DNA from 3 places in the Noviherbaspirillum sp. L7-7A genome. Region 2 is predicted to be linked to each of the others. Evidence: predicted binding sites of a transcription regulator. Region 2 holds the regulator's gene; each other region holds the start of a gene.
The links. Region 2 encodes LexA, which represses DNA repair genes until DNA is damaged. Its sites were predicted from a motif close to ACTGTATNNNNATACAGT; they were not measured.

Region 1 (7,851 bases), 1.4 Mb from region 2:
GCGTCGACGCGACTGGCAGCAAGCCGGCGTATGGGAGCAGTTGCATATCCTACTGCTGTTGAAATTGCGCGCTGCTGATCGCATCGATTTTTCTCGCGTCATCGTCGGTTCTTCTCCCATTCGTGCTGTTGGGACGGGTCTAAAACAGGTCCGAACCCCACTGATCGTGCGCAACCAGACTCCAAGCACCATCCCGCCACCGATGCCAATGGCGCATTGCTCGCCGCAATCCTGACTGGTGCCAATCGCAACGACGTCACCCAGCTTGAACCGCTGGTCGCTGCGATTCCTCCCATCGCGAGCCGCCGCGGCCGCGCACTCCAGAAGCCGCAACGCGTTTATGCAGATCGCGGCTATGACCACGACAAATATCGCCGACTGCTTCACGCCAACGGTATTGCTACAGCGATTGCTCGCCGGGACCAACCCCATAGTAGTGGCCTTGGCAAAATTCGATGGGTCGTCGAGCGGACACATGCTTGGTTATACGCCAATCGTCGTCTTCGTGTTCGCCATGAACGGCGGGCCGACATCCACGAAGCCCTCTTACAAATCGCTTTTTGCCTGATATGCTGGCGCACACTCAAATGGTCATTTTGAAACAGCTTCTTAGCTGGACTTTATCCCTTCAGGCGGCGTAACTGAGCGTCTCGGTCAAGCGGTCGAATAGAGGTAGCGGGATTTTTATCATCTCAGACGGGCCTTCTGATGTTGATAAAGCCTGTTTGCACCAGAACCACCGACGCACCAGAGCGATCGTGTCGGAGAATGTTGCGACCTCCTTCTTATACCAAGCGGCATGTCGCAGAATGATCGGTTGTTCCTTGATTCGTTGCTTCGCCAGTAAGGCAACAATGGAATACAGCGCCAGGATCACCGGCGTGGTGCGAGCAATGGCTCGCGCAGACCATTGGCGTTGTGTTTCCATACCCAGGTGGGCACGTGCTTCCTCAAAGGTCACTTCCACCTGCCAGCGCTTGACGAACCAATTCAGGATTTGGTCGGGTGATGCTTTCTGATTGGTACAGAGAAACGCCTGGGGTTTGAATCGACGCTGTGGGTCACGTACCAGTACCCATCGCAATGGCACAACTGGCTTGCCCGTGTGATACCAGAGTGCCGTGCCAGAGGCCACTTGGACATTCCGTTCTCCTTGGCTATACCAGCGTGTGACCGTGACCGTCTGCCACATTGTCCTGGGATTTGCCAATACTGTCTGCAGCGTCGGGAGGCGCACGCCTTTGCGCCGTGGGCGGCCGACTTTATTGGCCCGGCGCGGCGCAGCCGGCTCATATAAAGCGGCATCCAACCGCAAGCGCGTAATGACACAGACTTGCGGTGACACAGCCGCCAGCAAGTCGATAGCAGCGAAGCTGCTGTCAGCGACGATCACGATGTCTCGCTGCGGCAGCCAGCGTTTGACCATGAACAGCATTTGCCGTGCACGGTCCGTCAGTTTGCTGGGGCGCCGGCCACGTTCATGGTAATAGCGTTCTGATGGCGTAAGTGCGGTGCAGAATGGCAAGGCCCAATCACGGTGGGCCCAAGGAATCGGAGCAATCAGCATCAGGCATAGCCATCGCAAGCCGCTGGCTTTAACGAAATGGCTGTGACTGGAGCGGACCGGATCCCGATAGATACCTTTGGCCGCAATCCGGGCGCCTTGGCGTCGCTCAATTGTGTCATCGAGGGCCATGACCAGCGGTCCGTGCGGAACAAATGCCTCCATCAAGGCTAGCAGAAGGCGCCGGCTTGCCGCCAGAGGCGACCATTTAACCCGGTTGAGGATGCGATGGAACTTCTGAAATTGCTGCTCTTCAGAATGCCCCATGACGTGCAGCACCGCAGTGACGGTGCGCGTGCCCACCGCCAAAATGGCGCCAGCCAGCAATAGCTGCACCGACGGCCAGACGACCTTGGAAAACATAGGGCGGAATAATAGACTGAGCTGAGTAAGCTCGAAGGGAAACGATTTCATGATGACCTCTCGTGCAGGAGTGGTTACACCATGATAGGCCCCTTCGGGCTTACCTCCTTTCCCTCAAAAATGGACAAAGTCCAGCTTAGGCATTGATCATGATGACGGGGTGCAGCATCAGCAACAGGCGCTGCAGCCGCAGGGCCTGCTCGAGCATTACGGACAGATTTTCGGCATAGGCATGTACTGTCAGATGTTCAAGTAAATCCGATCGTGACAATACAATCTGCATTTGCTCGTCTAGACCGAACACCCCTTGGTTTTGCAACAATGTGTAGTGATTTATTTCGAGTATTGTGCCCAGCACGAATTCTTGCGTGATGGTTGGAAAGCCAGATATGCACGAAATCCATACATCGGTGACAACCGCATTATCGCTGTCATTAAGTGCGCTAACTACAGGAAAACCCGGCTCGAAAAACAACTCGAAGGAACGCGGGGTGCTTAACGAAAGACGACAATCATGCCGTTCCATATCGAGGATGAAGGCATGGAAAAGATCAGACATATAGGCCGGCTTCCAAAGCTGAAACAGCCCGCGTTGTGGTTTCCGCACGCGCGAAGATGGTCGCGCTGTCCATCAACGCCCCGAGCCGAGCGCTCAGTCTTGCCAACGCCGCGGGGATATCGCCGCAGTTTGCCTGGTTTAGCGGAACAGATTGAAATGCCGCCATTCTGCCGTTTGTGTCCACCCGGCTAAAGCAAGTCTGTGAGCCCAAGCGCATTGTGTAATTTCGTTGCAGCATAAAAATGCTCATTGCGTATTCATCCAGAGCCACATTGCCTTGGATGGTCAATGGGCGCTCAATGCCGAGGATGCAGCGCTTGTTGTCAGCATGCAGACGCAGTATTACTGTGCTGCCATCGTTTCCAACAAAGCGGACTGTGGCTTCTTCGAGCGGCGCGGTGGCTGCTTCAATATCCCATTGCTTCGCTAGCAGTTGGACAAGCTGGTTGAATTGCTCGTGCACGTTCATGTTGTCGCTGTTTCGTTAGGCAATGCCTCGGCACTTGCTGACAGCCGCTTGCGTGCAAGAGCATCGAATGCCGCTTCGAGCGTAAGCTGTTTGTCGGACTTACTGCTGGGCCAGCCTGACTTACGGTTGATAAATGCCCTCAAGCTGGCCTCGTCAATATGAGCAGACGCTTCTTCCATCGAGTCGAATGTCAAACATATCGCCCTGTCATTGTCGAGTAAGCCATTGGCACGTATCTGCTCGAAAAACCGCACTTCAGCTTCTAATTGCGCGGCCTTGATCTGCGCTCGCGATGCATTGAAACTGGCAAGGCTAAGCTCGCCGTTGTAGACGATATACGCATTAAGCCCAGCTTCGTGAACACGCAAGTTGTCTGGTTTCGTTACGCTTGCAATATAACTGGGATTGATGCCTGAAATTTCGATAAGCCTGTCTTCCATAGGAGCCGAATCGCTTGCCAACTTGGCAGGGGTAGAGCTAAGCAATTGTGCGGTCGTGCCGTTATCGTCGAAAGACAAGACCATGGTCTGAGCAAAACTCACTGCACGTTGCATCTGTTCTTTCATATCCTCTGATATAAGGCCATTGTTCTGCTTTTTCCCGCCGTGCGCATAGTCGTTAAGCAAATGAGACGGCACATTGGTGCCGACACCCCCGTCAACTACGGTCTTGCTTTTCCCTTGAAGGATCAGGTTGACCGGTGCGATAAGCTTGGGAATCGCCATTGACGCACGCATTGCACTTGCAATAGGCAAATGTGGCGTCGTTTGTGCATCGAAGATCTCCAGCTTCTTGTCAGTTTCGTTGAACCCGGTAAGCACCAATAGTTTGAAATGTGCAGGGTCGAACTGATGCAGCAGGGCCAGATCGCTGAACGTGACTTGATAACTTTTGTGTGTTTGGAGCTCTGCGTCGAGCTTCAAAAGCAGTTCCTTCTGTTCGGCGGGCAAGGGAGACTGGTTGATTAGTAGAGAAGTAAAATGAGCTCGTACATTCTCGCGCAAGACTTGCTGAAACGTCCGCAATAATTTTTTGGCTGGCTTGTTGGCGATGCTATTAAGCACGCTGGAACCCAGGCCGCTGTATGTGTCAATGGCAAGCTCTGTCCCATACTGGCCGTTTTCCATCAAACCTAGAGCAATCGGGGACGAGATTGTGGAGTTACATCCACCTGATGCGTCTGATTCTTCGGCGTCGCCCAATTGGTCCTTCATGTCGAGTCCTTTCGTCAGCTGCGCAAAGCGCTCCGCGCTGATCCCCGTGGCTAGACAAGCGGCCGTAAGCGCACCCGCGGATGTGCCGGCAATACTCCTCAAATCCCTAGTCAATCCGCAAGTTTCCAGAACGTTCAGAACGGCCACATAGCTTTGTCCCCTAACGCCGCCGCCCTTGAATACCAAGTTTGAGATCGGTGGAGCGGGCATGAGAATGCATATCTTCTGGTCGCTGTTTGAAAAAATTTGGAGCGGATGCTGTGCGACGAAGGTCTGGCGTAGCTCCAACAATTTTTTTTGAGCGTTAAGGTGGGCTCGGCCAATATCTGCCCCCGTCAAAAGCGGCGTGCGCTGAAAATCTTCGGTGAGCTTGAGCAGCGCACAATGGACATGACCGATTTCTTTTTGATTTAGTCTTAATTCGCGTGCAAGCGAATTTGCCTGCCTCGACAGATATTCATCATAGCGTTCCAGGTACGCCGCAAGGCGCGTCTGCGACTTCACCACTGCGTCGCTCAGTTCATCCGCAGATGGACTGAAATGCATCTTAGATTGGGGGTGTAAACCGGTGGTGTTTGAGGTGAGCTGATTTTTAAGGGCGACATCAACAATCATTTCCCAACCCGGAAGCGAACCATTGTCTGGCGTTTTACTCCGGTATTGGCTCCATCTGTCTAATTGATCCATGCACTATGCCCCTGTTTAAACCAAAAAATTGCTGCCCCATCAGTTCGCACAAAAGATGTTGCAGAGCATGTTGATTGTGTGTCGTTAATAGAACTTAAGTTTCTTAATCGCACGCCAAACGAGTGGCGGCACCCGCTTTTCAGAGGCTAAGGCACTTGTATCACGGGCGGTGTCTATTGCATGTCACGTAAAAGAATGCAGGATCGATACGCAGAGTTCAGGCTTCAAGAGACTGAGCAAGAGGCTGGGATGGGATGAGTCCATCGTGGCTGAGCAGCACTAAGGAGAGGCAGCGCGCTGGGCATCTGCCAGAGTTGCGAGGCGGCTGAAGAGCTCAGCGCCAGTCGGCCAATCCGTTTAAAATACTGTACTTGCAAACAGTAATTCTGCTGCCATTTGGGGTAAACACATGGATTTACGGCTTTTCCACCGGCCTGGAACAGACTTGTTGGAATGGCATGGTCCACTCCCCCATTCCTTTCCCAGACGAACAAGTCCTTAAGGTCGGCTGGTTACTTCATCAATTTTGTCTGGCATGAGCGTACGCTATGGAACTAACTGACAAGCTGGAGATTTTGGCCGACGCCGCCAAGTACGACGCCTCCTGCGCCAGCAGCGGCGCCGCGCAGCGTTCGTCCCGGGGCAAGGATGGCCTGGGCGCCACCAACGGCACCGGCATCTGCCACAGCTACACGCCCGACGGCCGCTGCGTGTCGCTGCTGAAGATCCTGCTGACCAATTTCTGCCTGTACGACTGCCAGTACTGCGTCAACCGCCGCAGCAGCAATGTGCCGCGCGCCCGCTTCTCGCCGCAGGAAGTGATCCGGCTGACCATCGACTTCTACCTGCGCAATTACATTGACGGCCTGTTCCTCAGTTCCGGCATCATCCAGTCGCCGGACTACACCATGGAGCAGCTGATCCTGGTGGCGAAAACCCTGCGCCAGCAGCACCAGTTCCGCGGCTACATTCACCTGAAGACCATTCCCGACGCCGCGCCCGAACTGATCGAGGAAGCGGGGCGCTGGGCCGACCGGTTGAGCGTCAACATCGAGCTGCCGACCGACCGCGGCATCGAGACGCTGGCGCCGGAAAAGAGCATGCACACCATCAAGTTTGCGATGGGCTCGATCCGCCGCCGCATCGACGAGAAGGCCGAAGAGCCGAAGGCGCCGGCGTTTTCTCCTGCCGGGCAGAGCACCCAGATGATCGTCGGCGCCGATGCCACTGACGACAGCACCATCCTCAACACCGCGCAGACCCTGTACAGCGCCTACCGGCTGCGGCGGGTGTACTACTCGGCCTTCAGTCCGATTCCGCAAAGCCCCAGCGGCCTGCCGCAGCGCCCGCCGCCGATGATGCGCGAGCACCGGCTGTACCAGGCAGATTTCCTGATGCGCGGCTACGGCTTCCAGGCTGCCGAGCTGCTGGACGGGCCGGGCAACCTGCCGCTGGACATCGACCCGAAGCTGGCCTGGGCGCTGTCGCACCGCGAACTGTTTCCCCTGGACCTGAATGTGGCCGAGCCGCAGATGATTGCCCGCGTGCCCGGCATCGGCCTGCGCAATGCCAAGCGCATCGCCGAACTGCGGCGCAGCCGGCGCGTGCGCTACGCCGACCTGGCGCGGCTGCGCTGCAGCATGGAAAAGCTCAAGCCCTTCATCATCACCGCGGACTACCGGCCGCAGCGCGACACGCTGCCGTCGGACGCGCTGCGCCGCATGATGTCGGAAGCGCCGCAGCAGATGAGCCTGTTTCCCGCCCTGCAGGAAGCGGCTTGAGCAGGCGCGTCGCGGTCGGCTCGTTCGACGAGTGGCGCAAGGCGGCGCGCACGCTGCTGGCGCAGGCTGTGCCGCCGCATGATGTTGACTGGGTGGCGCCGGGCGAGGTCGATCTGTTCGGCAACGATGCGCTGGCCCCGGCCCCGGCCAGCACGCCCAACGCTTCCCTGCGCATCTCGTCCGGTCTCCTGAGCATGCTGGAGGCGGCTTCCTGCTTTCGCGCCTCTGACCGCTGGGCGCTGCTCTACCGGATCCTGTGGCGCAGCCAGCAGGGCGACGCCGCGGTGCTGTCGGCAGCCGACCAGGATGGCGCCCGGCTGCATGCGATGGTCAAGGCGGTGCGGCGCGAGCAGCACAAGATGCATGCCTTCCTGCGCTTCCGGGAACGCGACCAACAAGCCGGCGATCCGCGCTTCATTGCCTGGTTCGAGCCGGCGCATGATGTGCTGTACCAGGCCGCCGGCCATTTCGCCAAGCGCATGGGACGCGCCAGCTGGCTCATCGTCACGCCGGACGGCACCGCCGCGTCGGACGGCGAATCGCTGCGCTTCGGGCCGGCGCCCGAGGGACGGCCGGCCGAGGTGGACATCGATGACCAGGGCGAGGCGCTGTGGCTGGCGTATTACCGCAGCATCTACAATCCGTCCCGCCTCAATACCGGCGCGATGGAAATGCACATGCCGGTGCGCTACTGGAAAAATTTGCCGGAAGGGCGGCTGATACCGGGGCTGATCAGCAGCGCCAGCGCCGGCGGCCGTCGCGTCGGCCAGGCGCAGGCGGTGGGCGACCGGCCGGGCGCGCTGGTGCAGGTCGATGCGCGACAGGCCATGCCGGCGCGCGCGCTGCCGTCCGAGCTGGCGCAGTGCCGCCGCTGCGAATTGTGGCGCAATGCCACGCAGGCAGTGCCGGGCGCCGGCCCCGCCCATGCAGCGTTGATGCTGGTGGGCGAGCAGCCTGGCGACCAGGAAGACCTGGCCGGCCTGCCGTTCGCCGGCCCTGCCGGCAAGGTGCTGGACGATGCGATGCGCCAGGCCGGCATCGAACGGCAGTCGGCCTATCTCACCAATGCGGTCAAGCATTTCAAATGGGAGCCGCGCGGCAAGCGGCGCATCCACAAGACGCCTGCGCAGCGGGAAGTCGATGCCTGCAATCCCTGGCTCAAAAAGGAACTGGCCGACGTGGCGCCCGAGGTCGTGGTCGCCCTCGGCAGCACG
Region 2 (7,851 bases):
TCGGCTACGCGCAGGGTGTCATTGGCATGCTGGGAAACGGCGCGGGCCAGGTTGGATGCGGAAGTCTTCGTCTCGGCCAGCTGTTGCTGGCGGGCGCTTATGCTGCGCCATCCATTGATGCCCAACACTAGCAGGCAGGCCATCACCACAAACAGGGCCGCCACCATGCTGGTTGATGGCTTGCGCCTGGCTGCGCGATGTTGGCGCATCAGGCGGCCCAGCCTCTGTAACACTGCATGCATGGTAATGATTGAAGGTAGAGCAGTAGAAATTAAAAGTTAATATACATTAACTTTTAATTTCTGGGCGCCCAGGAGTGATTTCCGATAATAAACTTTTTCTCCCGCCGCCCTTTTTTCGCAGGAAGCGGCGGTGCGGCAGCGAAAAAGTTCATCACGGTCGGCAGGTCATTGCCTGGTGTTGCAGCTACATGGCAGGAATAAACACCCTGTCTGCACATGTGCTTATTTCTCCAGATTCCGGCATTGCCAGGCGAGACTGTTAATTTTGCCAACTTGGTCAGCGGGACCACTGACTGATTCAACTTTTTGCAAGCACTAGACAGAAGAACGCATAGGCGCGCGCTTGGCCTTCTGCGCATGGCAGGCCCGAATGTAGCCTTTCAATTCCTCATAGACGATGGGTTTGGGAAAGTAGGTGACGCCCTTGGGCAAGCCGCCTCGTGCTTCCAGTTCTTCCAGGCTCAGGCTGGTCAGTACCGCGATATTGATGTCCGACAGTTCCGAGTAGGACATCACGGTTTGCATGACCTCGTAGCCGTCGATACCCCGCATGACGATGTCCAGTAGCAGGATGTCTGGACGCACCCCGGCGATATCGATCAGTGCCTTGTAACCGTTTTCGCACATCCTGACATCGATTGGCATCTTCCATGCGGCAAGCTGCGCTTCATAGATGCCACGTTGCACTGGGTTGTCCTCAACAATCAGTACGGTAAAACGATCGTCAACCTGGGTTGGTGTCTTGCCGATGGTGGCCTTGTAGGCATGTACGGCGGAGATTGGAATCCGGCGATGGCCACCGCGTGTCTTCCAGGCTTCAATTTCCCCTGACTCGACCAGATGCTGCACGGAAGTAACCGACATGCCGAGCAAGGTCGCTGCTTGTTGGGTAGTGCATACACCTTCAGTCATATTGGACTCCGCATTCATGATTTTGTTAATTCTCATAAAAAATACCAAATATGTCAAATTATTGTATTTCTTAAAATTTTGGCCTATGATGTCGTTTCCATGGGGACATAGTTATGCAGTCGTAACGCTATTTGTTGAAAACAACAGTTTTCCACAAATAATGGTTCTCATTCTTTAATTCGCGTTCGCACGATGCAGCACGCAGGACGCAAAAGCAACGTTGTGCGCAATGACAACTGAAAAAACGGATAAGGAAAAAACGATGAATGACTTGGAATCGATGGCGGGTTCATCTGCTGGATGCAACCACGGCCCGATGCTGGATGCGTTGATGGCAAACCTCAAGGTGACGAGCGACGCCGCTCTGTCGCGCAAGCTGATGGTGCCGCCGCCAGTGATCAGCAAGCTGCGCAACAACAAGATTGGCGTATCGGCAGGCCTGCTGGTGCGCATTCATGATGTGACTGGCATGTCGATCAACAAGGTCAGGACCATGCTGGGTTTGCCGATTCCGCAGCCACGTGAAGGTAGGACGCTGAAGAATGTTGTATACAGCCCCATCGCGCCGCTGCCGGCCAGAAAGCGCCGTACTGCGCGCACCGCTGACTAAGCAATGCAACAGCGCCGCTATCGCGGCGCTGTTGCATCATGGGCGCTTAGCCAAACTTGCGTGAACGGTTGTCGCTGCGCCGGTTTTCCGACCCGGCGCCACGATTACCCGTACCGCTGCCGGCTGTCCTGCCCGCCGGAGCCGCCGTCCTCGCGCGCGGCTGGGCATTGGCCCGCGGCGGATTATTCCTGCCGCCGCCATTCCCGCTACGCAGCTGGATTGGCTGTGGCCGTGCCGTCGGGTCCGGCTCGAAACCGGCAACCACTTCCCGCGGCAATTCACGCTTGATCAGGCGTTCGATGTCACGCAGCATGATGTGCTCGTCCACGCATACCAGCGAAACCGCTTCACCCGTTGCGCCTGCGCGGCCAGTGCGGCCGATGCGATGGACATAATCTTCCGGCACATTCGGCAAGTCGTAATTCACCACATGCGGCAACTGATCGATATCGATGCCACGGGCGGCGATGTCGGTCGCTACCAGCACCTGCAGGCTGCCATCCTTGAACTCGGCCAGCGCCCGCGTGCGCGCCGTCTGGCTCTTGTTGCCATGGATGGCCATGCCGGTGATGCCATCCTTGCCCAGCTGTTCCACCAGGCGGTTCGCACCGTGCTTGGTGCGGGTAAACACCAGCACCTGGCGCCAGTCATGGGCCTTGATCAGATGGGCCAGCAGCGGATGCTTGCGGTCACGGTCGACCGGGTGGATTTTCTGCGCAATCACTTCCACGGTCGAATTGCGGCGTGCCACCTCGATCATGGCCGGCGAATCCAGCAGGCCATCGGCCAGCGCCTTGATCTCGTCGGAGAAAGTGGCGGAAAACAGCAGGTTCTGGCGCTTGGGCGGCAGTGCGGCCAGCACCTTGCGGATGTCGCGGATGAAGCCCATGTCCAGCATCCGGTCGGCTTCGTCGAGCACCAGGATTTCGATTTTCTTCAGATCGATCGTGCCTTGCTGCATATGGTCCAGCAGGCGGCCAGGGGTGGCGACCAGGATGTCGACGCCCTGTTTCAGCGTCTTGATCTGCGGATGGATGCCGACGCCGCCGAAGATCACGGCCGAGTTCAGCTTCAGGTATTTGCCATAGGTGCGCACGCTTTCTTCGACCTGTGCCGCCAGTTCGCGGGTGGGTGTCAGGATCAATGCGCGGATCGGGCGCGCGGCGGAGGCAGGCTGCGAGCCCGCGCTGGAAAGCCGGTGCAGTATCGGCAGGGTAAAGCCGGCGGTCTTGCCGGTGCCGGTCTGAGCGCCAGCCAGCAGGTCGCCGCCGGCGAGGACGGCGGGAATCGCCTGCTTCTGGATCGGGGTGGGGCTGTTGTAGCCCTGTTCTGTAACGGCGCGAACAATTGCTTCGGACAAGCCGAGTTCTTTAAATGACATAAAGCTCTATTGGATGGATCGGCCCGCCATGAGCGCCAGCAGCCGGCAGACGGATCGGGAAGTAGGGGTCGGAGTCGACAGCGGCAGCATACTGGCAGTGTGCCGCGCGCCGCAGTATAACAGGCGCGCCGGAGTGGCGCGCCAAAACGGTGAATTGGCGTGGTGGATCAGCGGGAGAATGGCGACAGGTGCGCGACCATCTGGGCAAAAATCTTCGGGTTGCCGGCGATGATATCGCCCTTGTACAGATAGTCGGATTCGCCGGCGAAGGTGCCGACGATGCCGCCCGCTTCGGTAATGAGCAGCGAGCCAGCGGCGGCATCCCAGGGCTTCAGGTTCTTTTCAAAGAAGCCGTCGAGGCGACCGCAGGCGACATAGGCCAGGTCCAGCGCTGCCGCGCCGGGGCGGCGCAGTCCGGCGGTTTTCTGGGTCATGATCTTGAACATCTTCAGATATTCATCCAGCGCGTCCATGTTGGAAAACGGGAAACCGGTGCCGACCAGGGCGTCGGCCAGCCTGTCGCGGCGGGTCACGCGGATACGCTTTTCATTCAGGTAGGCGCCAGCGCCCTTGGATGCGGTGAACAGGTCGTTGCGGCTCGGGTCATATACCACTGCCTGCGTGATCTGGCCGCGCTGCTGCAGCGCAATCGATACGCAGTACTGGGGAAAGCCATGGATGAAGTTGGTGGTGCCGTCGAGCGGATCGATGATCCATACGTTTTCATTCTCGTCATGCAGGTTGGCCGATGCGCCGGATTCCTCCGCCAGGATCGCATGATCCGGGTAGGCGCTACGCAGTACCTCGATGATTGCCTGTTCGGCGGCCTGGTCGACTTCGGTGACGAAGTCGTTGTGGTTTTTCTCCGTGACCTGCAGTCGGTCGAGGTCGAAGGAAGCGCGGTTGATGATGGCGGACGCGCGGCGGGCGGCTTTGACCGCCGTATTGATCATGGGATGCATAGTGGTTCCGTTAAAATGGCGCATGCCTCGTGAGGCAATGGACCGCATGGAAAGAATATTAATGAGCGATGCGGTCCGGTTGGCTCGGTTCCTGCAGCTTGCCAGCCCGTCCGCGAAATTCCCGCTATTTTAAATGAAGCCTTGAAAACCAGTATGTCTCTTTTCCACCGCGTTCGCTTTGTGCTGGTCGAAACCAGTCGTCCGGGCAATATCGGCGCCGCCGCCCGCGCCATGAAAACCATGGGCTTCTCCGAACTCGTGCTGGTGCGCCCGCGGCGCGACGATGCGCTGCAGGAAGAGGAAGCGGTGGCATTCGCCAGCGGCGCCCAGGATATTCTGGCCGGCGCGCGGATCGTCGAGACGGTCGATGAGGCACTGGCCGGCTGCAACTTCGCTGCCGCGGTCAGCGCCCGCTTGCGGGAATACTCGCCGCCCGTGCTGACGCCGCGCGGCATGGCTGCCCATCTGACGGCGGACGAAGGCCTGAAGGCAGCGGTATTGTTTGGCAATGAGCGCTTCGGGCTGCCCAACGAGGTGGTGCAGCGCTGCAATGTGCTGATCAACATCCCGGCCAATCCCGACTACTCGTCGCTCAATCTGGCGCAGGCGGTGCAGGTGCTTGCCTATGAGTGCCGGCTCGCTTCGCTCGGCGATGCATTGCCGGAGGCGGGTGTGGGATTTCGCGGCGAGGCGGCGGACAGGGTCCAGATCGACGGCATGTATGCGCATCTGGAAGAAGCCCTCGTTCATCTCGGCTTTTTGAACCCCGCCAGTCCCAAGAAGCTGATGCCGCGCATCAAGCGCATGTTCGCCCGTAGCGGTCTTGAAACAGAAGAGGTCAACATCCTGCGCGGCATCGCCCGCCAGATATTGCAGGCGGAGCCGGGAAGAAGAGGGCAGGGACGGAATGCGGCAGCGGCTGCGCAGCAGGGCGAAGCGCCTTTGAATGAAGGCAAGGGACGACACAATGGTCAAGCGGATTAAATGGTGTCTTGCCGCACAGGCTGCCGGGGCCGTGGGCCCGCTGCAAGGCCTGCCAAAGGCAAGCAGCCGAGGCGTCCTGCTCCTTAACTTGCCAGGCAATGCAAGCCGCAACCGCAATCGCGATCCAAGCCTGCCGGCAAGCCGGCATTAAGTACTGAAGGCCATGTCAAACATGCAGATTCTGGCCGCTGGTGCCACGTGCAGGTCGGATTTCGGGTGGTCGATATGACAGTAAGTGCTGCGATAACCGGTAAGGCAGCAACCGGAAGTGCAATGACAGGGGTCAGGCTTGGCTAGCAGGAAGCTAGTGCCGGCCCCTGATGCCTGTCCTAGCTCCAGGCGCGCAGCAAACCCACCGCAAGGCCTTCCAGCGCAAATTCTTCGCGTCCCGGGTGTACCCGTATGGTTTCAAAGTCCGGGTTTTCGGGAAGAAGTTCGATCACGGACCCGGACTTCTTGTAGCGCTTTACGGTGACATCATCTCCCAGACGGGCGACGACGATCTCGCCGTTCTTGGCGCTGTCCGCCTTCTTCACCGCCAGCAGGTCGCCGTCCATGATGCCGGCGTCGCGCATCGACATGCCGCGTACCTTCAGCAGATAGTCGGGGCGGCTGCGGAACAGCGACGGGTCGACGCTATAGGTCGCATCGATATGTTCCTGCGCGAGGATGGGCGAACCGGCAGCCACCCGGCCGACCAGGGGCAGGCTCAGGTGCATGACTGCCGGATGTGATGCCGGCGCCATGCCACGCAAGCCGGCTCTGTCGTGCGAGGCGTCTACCAGCCGGATGCCGCGCGACGTGCCAGGCGATATTTCAATGGCGCCCTTGCGGGCCAGCGCCTGCAGATGTTCTTCGGCGGCATTCGCGGAACGAAAACCCAGTATCTGGGCGATTTCAGCACGGGTGGGAGGAAAGCCGGTGTTTTCGATGGCATCCTGGATCAGTTTGAGTATCTGTTCCTGGCGGGCGGTAAGTTTGATCATGGGAACACCTGGATTGTAAGAAGCGGGGTGCCGAAATTGTAAAGCTGTTTGGAATGACAGCCTGTATTTTTATACAGTGGCTGTATAAAAGCAAGCGTATAACCCGCGAATTAGCTGCATTTAACGGAATATATTAGGGAAATCTTGCCGGAGCAGTTAAACGGCTTGAGTCGGATCGGGCTTTCTAGTATGATCGCGGGTTTTCCTCTTCCCACACTCGTCTTGACGCCGGGGTGGGCGATTCTTCAATCAGTCCAAAAGGAGTTTTCATGCGTCATTATGAAATCGTATTTATCGTTCACCCGGACCAGAGCGAGCAGGTTCCGGCGATGATCGAGCGTTACAAGGGCATCGTTACCACCCGCGGCGGTATCGTTCACCGCGTTGAAGACTGGGGCCGTCGCCAGATGGCTTACATGATCCAGAAGCTTGCCAAGGCACACTATGTTTGCCTGAACATCGAATGCGACAGCGAGACGCTTGCCGAAATCGAAACCGGCTTCAAGTTCAACGACGCTGTCCTGCGTCACCTGACCGTCAAGATGAAGCGCGCTGAAACCAGCCCGTCGCCGATGATGAAGGCAGTGCAGAAGGAAGACGCCGCCAAGAGCCACCGCGCTGAAGCCAGCGCTGCCTAAGGCGAGGGATATTCCCGGAGCGTGAACCAGTTTCAGTTTGTTGCAACAATTGCCGAGCGCGAGGTTCTGCGCTACACCCCGGCAGGCATCCCGATCGTCTCCGCCCGTTTGCTGCATGTATCGCAGCAGACCGAGGCGAAAATAGACAGACGGGTGGAATTTGAAATCGCCGCGGTTGCCGCTGGCGAGATTTCAGGAAGATTCCACAATGCCGACCTGGGCGGAACCTACCGGTTTTCCGGCTTCCTCTCTCGCAAGAGTCGCAACAGTAAAAGCCTCGTGTTTCATGTCAGCGATTTCGAGGCAGTCAACCAACATAGTGATATAGATACAGGAGCCTAAAATGGCATTCGGTAAAAAATTCGACAAGAGCAAGCTCAAGGAAAAGCGCAAGCAGCAGAACCCCCTGTTCAAGCGCAAGAAGTTCTGCCGCTTCACCGCCGCCAAGGTCGAGCAGGTGGACTACAAGGACGTCGACACCCTGAAGGACTTCGTCCAGGAAAACGGCAAGATCATGCCGGCACGCCTGACCGGCACCCGTGCCCACTACCAGCGTCAGGTCGACACCGCAATCAAGCGCGCACGCTATCTCGCGCTGCTGCCGTACACCGATCTGCACAACGCGTAATCGACGACTGGAATAGGAGAAAAACATGCAAGTCATTCTGTTGGATAAAGTCGTCAATCTGGGCAATCTGGGCGACGTCGTTCGCGTCAAGGACGGTTACGCACGTAACTTCCTGATCCCTAACCGCATGGCACGCCGTGCAACCCAGGCCGCCGTGGCTGAATTCGAAGTCAAGCGCGCTGACCTGGAAAAGGCCGCCGCCGAGAAGCTGGCAGCTGCCCAGGCGCAAGGCGACAAGATGAACGGCCTGACCGTTCAGATTTCGCAAAAAGCGGGTGTTGACGGCCGTCTGTTCGGTTCCGTCACCAACGCAGACGTTGCCGAAGCGCTGAGCAAGCAGGGCTTTGCCGTTGAAAAGGCGCAGGTTCGCATGCCCCAAGGTCCGATCAAGACCACCGGCGAGCATCCTGTCACCGTTTCGCTGCACACCGACGTGGCGGTTGAACTGACCGTTGCAGTGCAGGGCGAGCACGCCTGATGCCGCGGATTCTTATCCGATAAAAAATGC
Region 3 (7,851 bases), on a different contig from region 2:
GCCACGCTGTGGCTACCAGGAGCAGATGCCAGTGTCGTCCACCCACGATTGGCAGCTTTGCCCCAGTTTGCCAGCGTTCCCTTGTGCACTAACAACCGCTGCGCCGCTGCTTCCAGAGGTAGTCCCTGTTCCAGTACGACCTTGACCGCTTCCGCACGAAACTCGGCGTATAAGTCCTCACATCTGTTCTTGTCATGTGTCCTCCAATCGATTTAGTTTATCAAACGGGAGTGTCTACAAAAGTCAGGCTACCTCAGTACTGGTCGCGGTAGGTATCGATCAATGCGTACTTCACCGCGACCCCTTCGCGAAGTACGCCGTCGCCTTTCGAAGAATCTCGATATCGAGCTTGGCGCTAGCCAATTCCTTGCGCAAGCGGGTGATTTCAGCTTCCATCTCGCTTGCTGGACGCTTCGCCGACGTTGCTGGCATAGCACCATCCGTAGACGTTGCCTCTAGAGTGCGCTGCCGTCGCGTCCAATTGCCCAGGGTGGCTACCGGCACGCCTAGCCGGCGAGCGGCTTCGTGTTGACCGACCGACTGCGCCAGCCTAACCGCCTCGGTCTTGAACTCTTCCGTGTGGTGCCGTTTCGGCACGGATTTCTCTACCATTCGTTCCTCTATACATACAGAAAGCTATCAAATTTTTTGCTGTACGTGGAATCGGGGCAGGGTCACTCCACCTCACGCTCCGTCTGGATTGAGATGAACCACTTACCACATGCGTGGCTCATCGTCACGTTCTTCGGCGTGCCTAGAACTTTGCGGCTGTTGCGGTAACGGAGCCAGCCCAGCTTTGGGAGAAAAATGCGGCTGTTGGTCTGATCCAGCTTGGAGCCTTGCGGAAAGCGAAAGCTATCGTGCTAACCGCGTTTCCTAAAGGTAGGATGCTCACCAATCTTGTCGAAGAACCGCTGATAAGCCATATCGAGATTTTTAAGCGATTGCTGCAATGCTTGCGAAGGTGCCATTTGAAGCCAACGGGTCAGCGGATCCTTTTTCCATTCGACAAGATATCTGGCCAACTCCTCGTATCGGATGAACTTTCCGCCATCCTTAGAGTTCTGCTGCTGCAGCAATAGTGCTTTATTAAAGACGAAACGACAGGCTCCAGCGAAGCGGCGCGCATCGCGCTCCTGACAGCCGTTTGCCATCAATTCAAATTTGTATGCCTAGCGTAGTTTCATAAAAATATGTTAACAAAATTTACCGTGAAAGACATCGACCAAGTTTCGGCTGAAAAGTCGAAAAAAGCATAATTAAATCTGGAACTTTGCCAATCCTTCATCCTCATATACTGTACGTATAAACAGTAATTTGGAGAATCACATGGACAAGCACACTCAAGATCAAGCCGACCACAGCAATATGGTGAAGGACCCCAAGGACTGGACCACCGGCGACGAGCCGATGACCGGGGCGCAGAAATCCTATCTGAAAACCCTATCGGAAGAAGCCGGCGTGGAGATGGACGAAACGCTCAGCAAGGCCGAGGCGTCGAAGCGGATCGATGAACTGCAGCACAAGACCGGTCGCGGTCTGGAAGAAACGAAGTAAGTGTGGTAGCTAGGCGGGTATGTGATGCATTCTCTCCCGGGTTGCTGGGCAAGCAGCCGAGCCTGACAAACGCTCAGGCTTCATTAAGGGGGATTAAAGAGCAGGGCCTCCCTGCCCCCCTGGATCCTCACCTGTCCGCCAGGCAATTCCCCACGTTCCAGCCGTACAGCCATTCCATCGCGTCATAGAAACGTTCCGGCGTGCGGCCTTTCCACAGGTCGTTGCGCACCAGGCGCTCCACGCCCCTGGCGTGGAAGATGCGGCCCATTTCCCTTGCCGACAGCACCACCCGCGCGGTGCGCGCTACCCGCGAGCGCTGGTACAGATCGAAGGCCTGGCCGATGTCGTTGCCGTTCACGCGCAGCGCTTCGCCCAGCGTGACGGCGTCTTCCATCGCCATGCAGGCACCCTGGGCCAGGTATTGCAGCGTGGCGTGGGCGGCGTCTCCCAGCAGGGTCACGCGGCCGAAATTCCATTGGGCGATCGGCTCGCGGTCGGCGGTGGCCCAGCGCTTCCAGTCCTTGGGCAGGTCGATCAGTTGGCGCGCCCTGGGGCAGATGCCCTCGAAATAGCCTTGCACTTCCTCGCGGCTGCCCTCGCGCACGCTCCACTCCTCCTTCTCGCGGCTGTGGAAGGTCACCACCACGTTGTACTGCTCGCCGCCGCGCAGCGGATAGTGCACCAGGTGGCAGTTAGGGCCGACCCAGATGCTGGCCGCGTTCCAGCGCAGGTCGGCCGGGAAGTCTTCCCGGTCCACCACGGCGCGGTAGACCACGTGGCCCGATACCCGTGCCTCGTCGCCCACATACTGGCGCCGCACCGCCGACTTCACGCCGTCGGCGCCAATCAGCGCCAGGCCGCGGTGCTGCTTGCCGGCGCCGTCGAAGACAGTGACGCTCGCATCGTCCTGCTCCACCCGCTGCACCGCGCTGGACGTCGCCAGTTCCACCAAGCCAGACTCCAGCGCGCCTTCCAGCAGCGACTTGTGAACGTCGGCGCGGTGGATCACCGCATACGGATTGCCGAAGCGCTGCCGGAAGGCCTCGCCGGTGGGAATGCGACCGACCAGGGTTTCATCGAGCGCATCATGCATCACCATTTCGTCGGTATAGACGGCCCGGCTGCGCGCCTTCTCGCCGATGCCCAGCGCATCGAATGCGGAAAAGGCATTCGGCCCAAGCTGGATGCCGGCACCGATTTCCCCCAGCTGTGCCGCCTGTTCTAGCACCTTGACTGCAAAGCCCTGGCGCACCAGGGCCAGTGCGGCCGCCAGGCCACCAATGCCGCCGCCGGCAACCAGTACGGGAAGGGATTCGGATCTCTGCTGCATGCTGTCTCCAATTGCCGCGGTGGGCGGCTTCGTGTTCCGGGTTTGATGGGGAGCGAGTTTCGGCCTGACCTATTATTTCGTCAAGCGCGTGGCTTAATATGCCAGATTGCATTTTTAAATACTGGTGGCAGAAAGGAAGCGGCATGGCCAAGCTGGACCTGGAATGGCTGAACTTGTTTGACGAGATCTACAAGACGGGCAGCGTATCGCGCGCGGCCGAGCGGCGCGGCATGGCGCAGGGTACGGCCAGCATCGCGCTCAACAAGCTGCGCCAGCATTATGGCGACAAGCTGTTTTGCCGCACCTCACGTGGCATGGAGCCGACGCCCTTCGCCACCGGGATCTATCCGGCGCTGCGGGACGCGATGGCGATGCTGGAACGCACCCATGGCGCGCGCGAGGCATTCGACCCGGCCAGCGCGCACCGCGTCTTCCGGCTGCTGATCACCGACATCAGCGAGATCGTGCTGCTGCCGACGCTGCTCAATCACTTGCGCAAGACGGCACCCGGCGTGCATATCGAGATCGGGAAAATTTCCACCGACAGCCCGCGCCGGCTGGAAAGCGGCGAGGCCGACATCGCGGTGGGTTTCATGCCCGACCTGGAGGCGGGCTTTTATCAACAGACGCTGTTCACCCAGGACTTCGTCTGCCTGGCGGCAACGAACCATCCGCGCATCCGCGAAAGGCTGAGCAAGGCTGCCTTCCTGAAGGAAGCCCATATCGTCGTGAGCAGTTCCGGCACCGGCCACTCCATCGTCGACCGGATGCTGGACCAGCAGGGCCTGCAGCGGGAAGTGGTGCTGCGGCTGCCCAGCTATCTGGGTGTGGCCCGCATCGTGGCGCAGACCGAGCTGCTGGTGATCGTGCCCAGGCGGCTGGGCAACACCCTGGCGTCGCAGGAAACGATACGCCTGCTAGCGCCGCCGGTGGAGCTGCCTTCCTATGCGGTCAAGCAGCACTGGCATGAGCGGTTTCATGCGGATGCGGGGAACGTGTGGCTGCGGCGCACGCTGGCGGCGCTGTTTGGCGGGCCGGCGTAGGCAGTGCAGCGTTGGAGCGTTTTGGAAGCGGTATTGCCGGCGACGCCGGGAAGTCAGGGGATGTGGCAGGCACGGCTGCGGGCGGGTGAAAGTTGGCGTGGGCACTGTGTCTTGGAGTGCAATACCGGAAGGGGATTGCACCTTGGGTGCTTGCCGCGGTCTTATTGCCGACCGATTTACATGATCGACCAACGCGCAATGCCCCTGCGGGGGTATTGCACCCTACAGATTGCTGTGGGTGAGGCAGACACGGCGTTGGTAGGGTGCAATACCAGAAGGGCATTGCACCGTGGCCACTTGCTGGGGTCGTATTTTTGGATGGCCTACAGGAACATTCTGCGCGCAATGCCGCCTAGCGCATGCAGCGTGCGCAGCCGGCGGCTGGCTAGCTGCCTTAGCGCAACTAGGGCAGCAAGGAGGGCGTGACCAAGAACGAGTCCGGGAACGGCCTGGACGCTGCTTTGGACTAGGACAAACATCCCTGCCACTTCACCTCGGAAATAGCCTTGGCGAGCGTGGGTTGGCGCCAGGACGGGGAATGTCGGGATCGGCTTGACTGGCATGGTTTCCGCCGCTTGCCATTGCAAACCAACGCATGCCCCGCATAGGTTAAACCGCATGCGGCCACACCGGGCTGGCCCGGCGCGCGTGCGCTCGCTTAAGCAGGGTTAGCGGGAAAGCCGTCCCGAACGCAGCTTCAGCCCTGCGTTAGCGCGCCATCCTTCAGGCGCCACAATCCCTGCGGGTTGGCGTCGCGCAGCGCTTCCGGCAGCCATTCCTCTGGCAGGTTCTGGTAGCACACCGGGCGCAGGAAGCGGTTGATCGCGGTGGCGCCCACCGAGGTGCTGCGGCTGTCGGAAGTCGACGGGAACGGGCCACCATGGACCATCGCATTGCACACTTCCACGCCAGTCGGGAAGCCATTGACCAGCACCCGGCCGGCCTTGAGCTCCAGCAGCGACAGCAGGCGCTGCGCAAGCCCGGCATCTGCAGTGCGCTCGGCTTGCACGGTCGCCGTCAGCTGCCCTTCCAGGCTGTCCGCAACACGCAACAGCTCGGCTTCATCCTGGCACAGCACCAGCACCGACGACGGACCGAACACTTCGTTTTGGATCGCATGGTCGGCCAGGAAGGCCGCGCCAGTGGTCTCGAACACGACCGGCATGGCCTGGTGCGGCAGGCTGCCCTCAACGCCGCAGCCAAGCTGGTGCACGCCCTCAGCGGCCTTCAAATCGGCCACGCCGCGCTCGTAGGCAGCATGGATCTGCGAGGTCAGCATGGTGGCCGCCGCACGGCCCCTGATCTCTTCCGCCACAGTCGCTTTCCAGGCATCGGTGTCGGCGCCGGGCAGCGCCAGCACTAGGCCGGGGTTGGTGCACAGCTGGCCTACGCCCATGGTCAGCGAGTTCACATAGTCCACCGCCAGCTGGGGCGCGCGCGCCTTGAGCGCGCCGGGCAGCAGGAATACCGGGTTGATGCTGCTCATCTCGGCATAGACCGGAATCGGCTCGGGCCGGCTGTTGGCCACGTTTACCAGCGCCAATCCGCCGGCACGCGAGCCGGTGAAGCCCACCGCCTTGATCGCGGGATGGCTGACCAGTGCGGTGCCGATGCGGTTGCCGGCACCCACCAGCATCGAGAACACGCCTTCATGCAGGCCGCAGCGAGCCACCGCGCGCTGCACGGCGCGGCCGGCCAGCTCGGACGTGCCCAGATGCGCCGAATGCGCCTTGACCACCACCGGGCAGCCCGCCGCCAGCGCCGAGGCGGTGTCGCCGCCGGCCACCGAGAAAGCCAGCGGGAAGTTGGATGCGCCGAACACGGCCACCGGGCCGAGCGCCACCATGCGCATGCGCAGGTCGGGGCGGGCATCGCTGCCGCTGTCCAGCGTGGCATTGAGCCAGTGGCCACGGCGCACCACGTCGGCGAACATGCGCAGCTGCTTGCAGGTGCGGGCCCGCTCGCCTTCCAGCCGCGGTCGCGGCAGGGCGGTTTCCTGCATGGCGCGCACGATCAGCTCGTCGCCCAGCACTTCGATCTCTTCCGCCACCGCGTCGAGGAAGGCGGCGCGTTGCTGCGGGCTGGTGTTGCGGTAGTCGTCGAAGGCGTCCTCGGCCAGCGCGCAGGCGCGCTCGACATCCTGCTCGTTGCCGCCATGGAAAGGCGGCTCCAGGCTTTCATTGGTGGCGGGATTCATGCAGCGGAGAATGGCCTCGCTGCCCCTGACGGCGCTGGCGCCGATGAGCATTTCACCTGTAATGGTCATAGAGTATTTCTGGGTATACGTAATGAGAAAAGGCGCCACCCCGGAGGCTCTCCGGCGTGGCACGACATGTATCAGGAAATGGGAAAGAGCGCGCTGCCCGCAAGCCGGGAGCTTCAGGCAGCGGGCTGCGGGATCAGCGGCCGTTGGCGGCGCGCCAGGCGGCGAAGTCGACGCGGGTCTGCTCGTCGGTGGCCGGGTACAGGCCGATAATGCCGCGGCCCTTCTTGACTTCCTCCATCACGAAGTCCTCGAAGGCCGTCATCTCAACCGCTTCATCGGCAATCTCGTCGGCGATCGCCGCCGGGATCACGATCACGCCTTCGCGATCGCCCACCACCACGTCGCCCGGCCATACCGGCACGTCGCCGCAGCCAATCGGCACATTGATGTCCAAGGCCTGGTGCAGCGTCAGGTTGGTCGGCGCCGACGGCCGGTTGTGGTAGGCCGGCATGGCCAGCTCGGCGATCTCGGGCGAGTCGCGGAAGCCGCCGTCGGTCACCACGCCAGCCGCGCCGCGCACCATCAGCCGGGTGATCAGGATCGAGCCGGCCGAGGCCGCGCGGGCATCCTTGCGGCTATCGATCATCAGCACCGCGCCCGGCGGGCACTGCTCCACCGCCACCCGCTGCGGATGGTCGCGGTTCTGGAACACGGTGATCGGGTTCAGGTCCTCGCGCGCCGGGATGTAGCGCAGCGTGAAAGCCTCGCCCACCATGTTGGCCCCGTTCGGGTTCAGCGGACGCACGTCCTGGATGAATTGGTTCTTCAGGCCGCGCTTGTACAACGCGGTGCACAGGGTTGCGGTGCTGACGGTCTTCAGCTTGGCGCGGGTTTGCTCGTTCATGGTCATGCTGTCTCCTGGATGGGTTCGAATCAGAAAATGTCGGGTTCACGCACCGGCGCGCCAAAGTCGGTGCGCAGGAAATCAAAGTCGCAGCCTTCATCGGCCTGGCCGATGTGGCGCGAGAACATCCAGCCGTAGCCGCGCTCGAAATGGACCACGGGCGGCGTCCATGCCGCCTGGCGCTGCGCCAGTTCCTCGTCCGGTACTTCCATGCGGATGCTGCGGGCGTCGATGTCGACCGTGATCAGGTCGCCGGTCTTGAGCAGCGCCAGCGGCCCGCCCACATGCGACTCCGGCGACACATGCAGGATGCAGGCGCCATAGCTGGTGCCGCTCATGCGCGCATCCGACAGCCGCAGCATGTCGCGCACGCCCTGCTTGACCAGCTTGGCCGGAATCGGCAGCATGCCCCATTCCGGCATGCCGGGGCCACCCTGCGGGCCGGCATTGCGCAGCACCAGGATGTGGTTCTCGGTCACGTCCAGGTTCTCGTCCTCGACCGCGGCCTTCATCTCTGGATAGCTGTCAAACACCAGCGCCGGGCCGGTGTGCTTGTAGAACTTCGGCGCGCAGGCGCTGGGCTTGATCACGCAGCCGTTGGGCGCCAGATTGCCTTTCAGCACAGCCAGCGCACCTTCATGGTAAAGCGCGGTGGCTTCGGTACGGATCACGTCGTCGTTATAGACTTCCGCGCCCTCGATGTTCTGGCCCACGGTCTTGCCGGTGACAGTCAACGCATCCACATGCAGCTTGGCGCGGATGCGGTTCATCAGCGCCGGCAGGCCGCCGGCATAGTAGAAGTCTTCCATCA

Region 1: KTQ42_RS09600 (putative DNA modification/repair radical SAM protein) is a predicted target of LexA. The motif match lies at 5,221-5,238, and genes of this name have one in related genera.
Region 3: KTQ42_RS21545 (DUF3072 domain-containing protein) is a predicted target of LexA. The motif match lies at 1,297-1,314, and genes of this name have one in related genera.

What each region holds. Positions count from the first base shown of each region.
Region 1 is NZ_JAHQRJ010000001.1:2,102,474-2,110,324, reverse strand. Features, by position in the region: one part of gene KTQ42_RS09625 (IS5 family transposase) at 1-134, shown strand, start outside; one part of gene KTQ42_RS09625 (IS5 family transposase) at 134-600, shown strand; gene KTQ42_RS09620 (transposase) at 629-1,978, opposite strand; gene KTQ42_RS09615 (hypothetical protein) at 2,064-2,486, opposite strand; gene KTQ42_RS09610 (hypothetical protein) at 2,479-2,955, opposite strand; gene KTQ42_RS09605 (patatin-like phospholipase family protein) at 2,952-4,856, opposite strand; gene KTQ42_RS09600 (putative DNA modification/repair radical SAM protein) at 5,405-6,637, shown strand; gene KTQ42_RS09595 (UdgX family uracil-DNA binding protein) at 6,634-7,851, shown strand, end outside.
Region 2 is NZ_JAHQRJ010000001.1:711,918-719,768, forward strand. Features, by position in the region: gene KTQ42_RS03205 (hypothetical protein) at 1-209, opposite strand, end outside; gene KTQ42_RS03210 (response regulator) at 558-1,172, opposite strand; gene KTQ42_RS03215 (hypothetical protein) at 1,384-1,764, shown strand; gene KTQ42_RS03220 (DEAD/DEAH box helicase) at 1,811-3,145, opposite strand; gene KTQ42_RS03225 (inositol monophosphatase family protein) at 3,313-4,107, opposite strand; gene KTQ42_RS03230 (RNA methyltransferase) at 4,261-5,091, shown strand; gene lexA (transcriptional repressor LexA) at 5,421-6,077, opposite strand; gene rpsF (30S ribosomal protein S6) at 6,347-6,715, shown strand; gene priB (primosomal replication protein N) at 6,737-7,057, shown strand; gene rpsR (30S ribosomal protein S18) at 7,059-7,343, shown strand; gene rplI (50S ribosomal protein L9) at 7,369-7,821, shown strand.
Region 3 is NZ_JAHQRJ010000003.1:5,285-13,135, forward strand. Features, by position in the region: partial or broken gene KTQ42_RS21535 (transposase) at 257-624, opposite strand; partial or broken gene KTQ42_RS21540 (transposase) at 864-1,160, opposite strand; gene KTQ42_RS21545 (DUF3072 domain-containing protein) at 1,330-1,557, shown strand; gene KTQ42_RS21550 (3-hydroxybenzoate 6-monooxygenase) at 1,685-2,887, opposite strand; gene KTQ42_RS21555 (LysR family transcriptional regulator) at 3,031-3,930, shown strand; gene KTQ42_RS21560 (aldehyde dehydrogenase (NADP(+))) at 4,628-6,196, opposite strand; gene KTQ42_RS21565 (ribonuclease activity regulator RraA) at 6,330-7,040, opposite strand; gene araD (L-arabinonate dehydratase) at 7,070-7,851, opposite strand, start outside.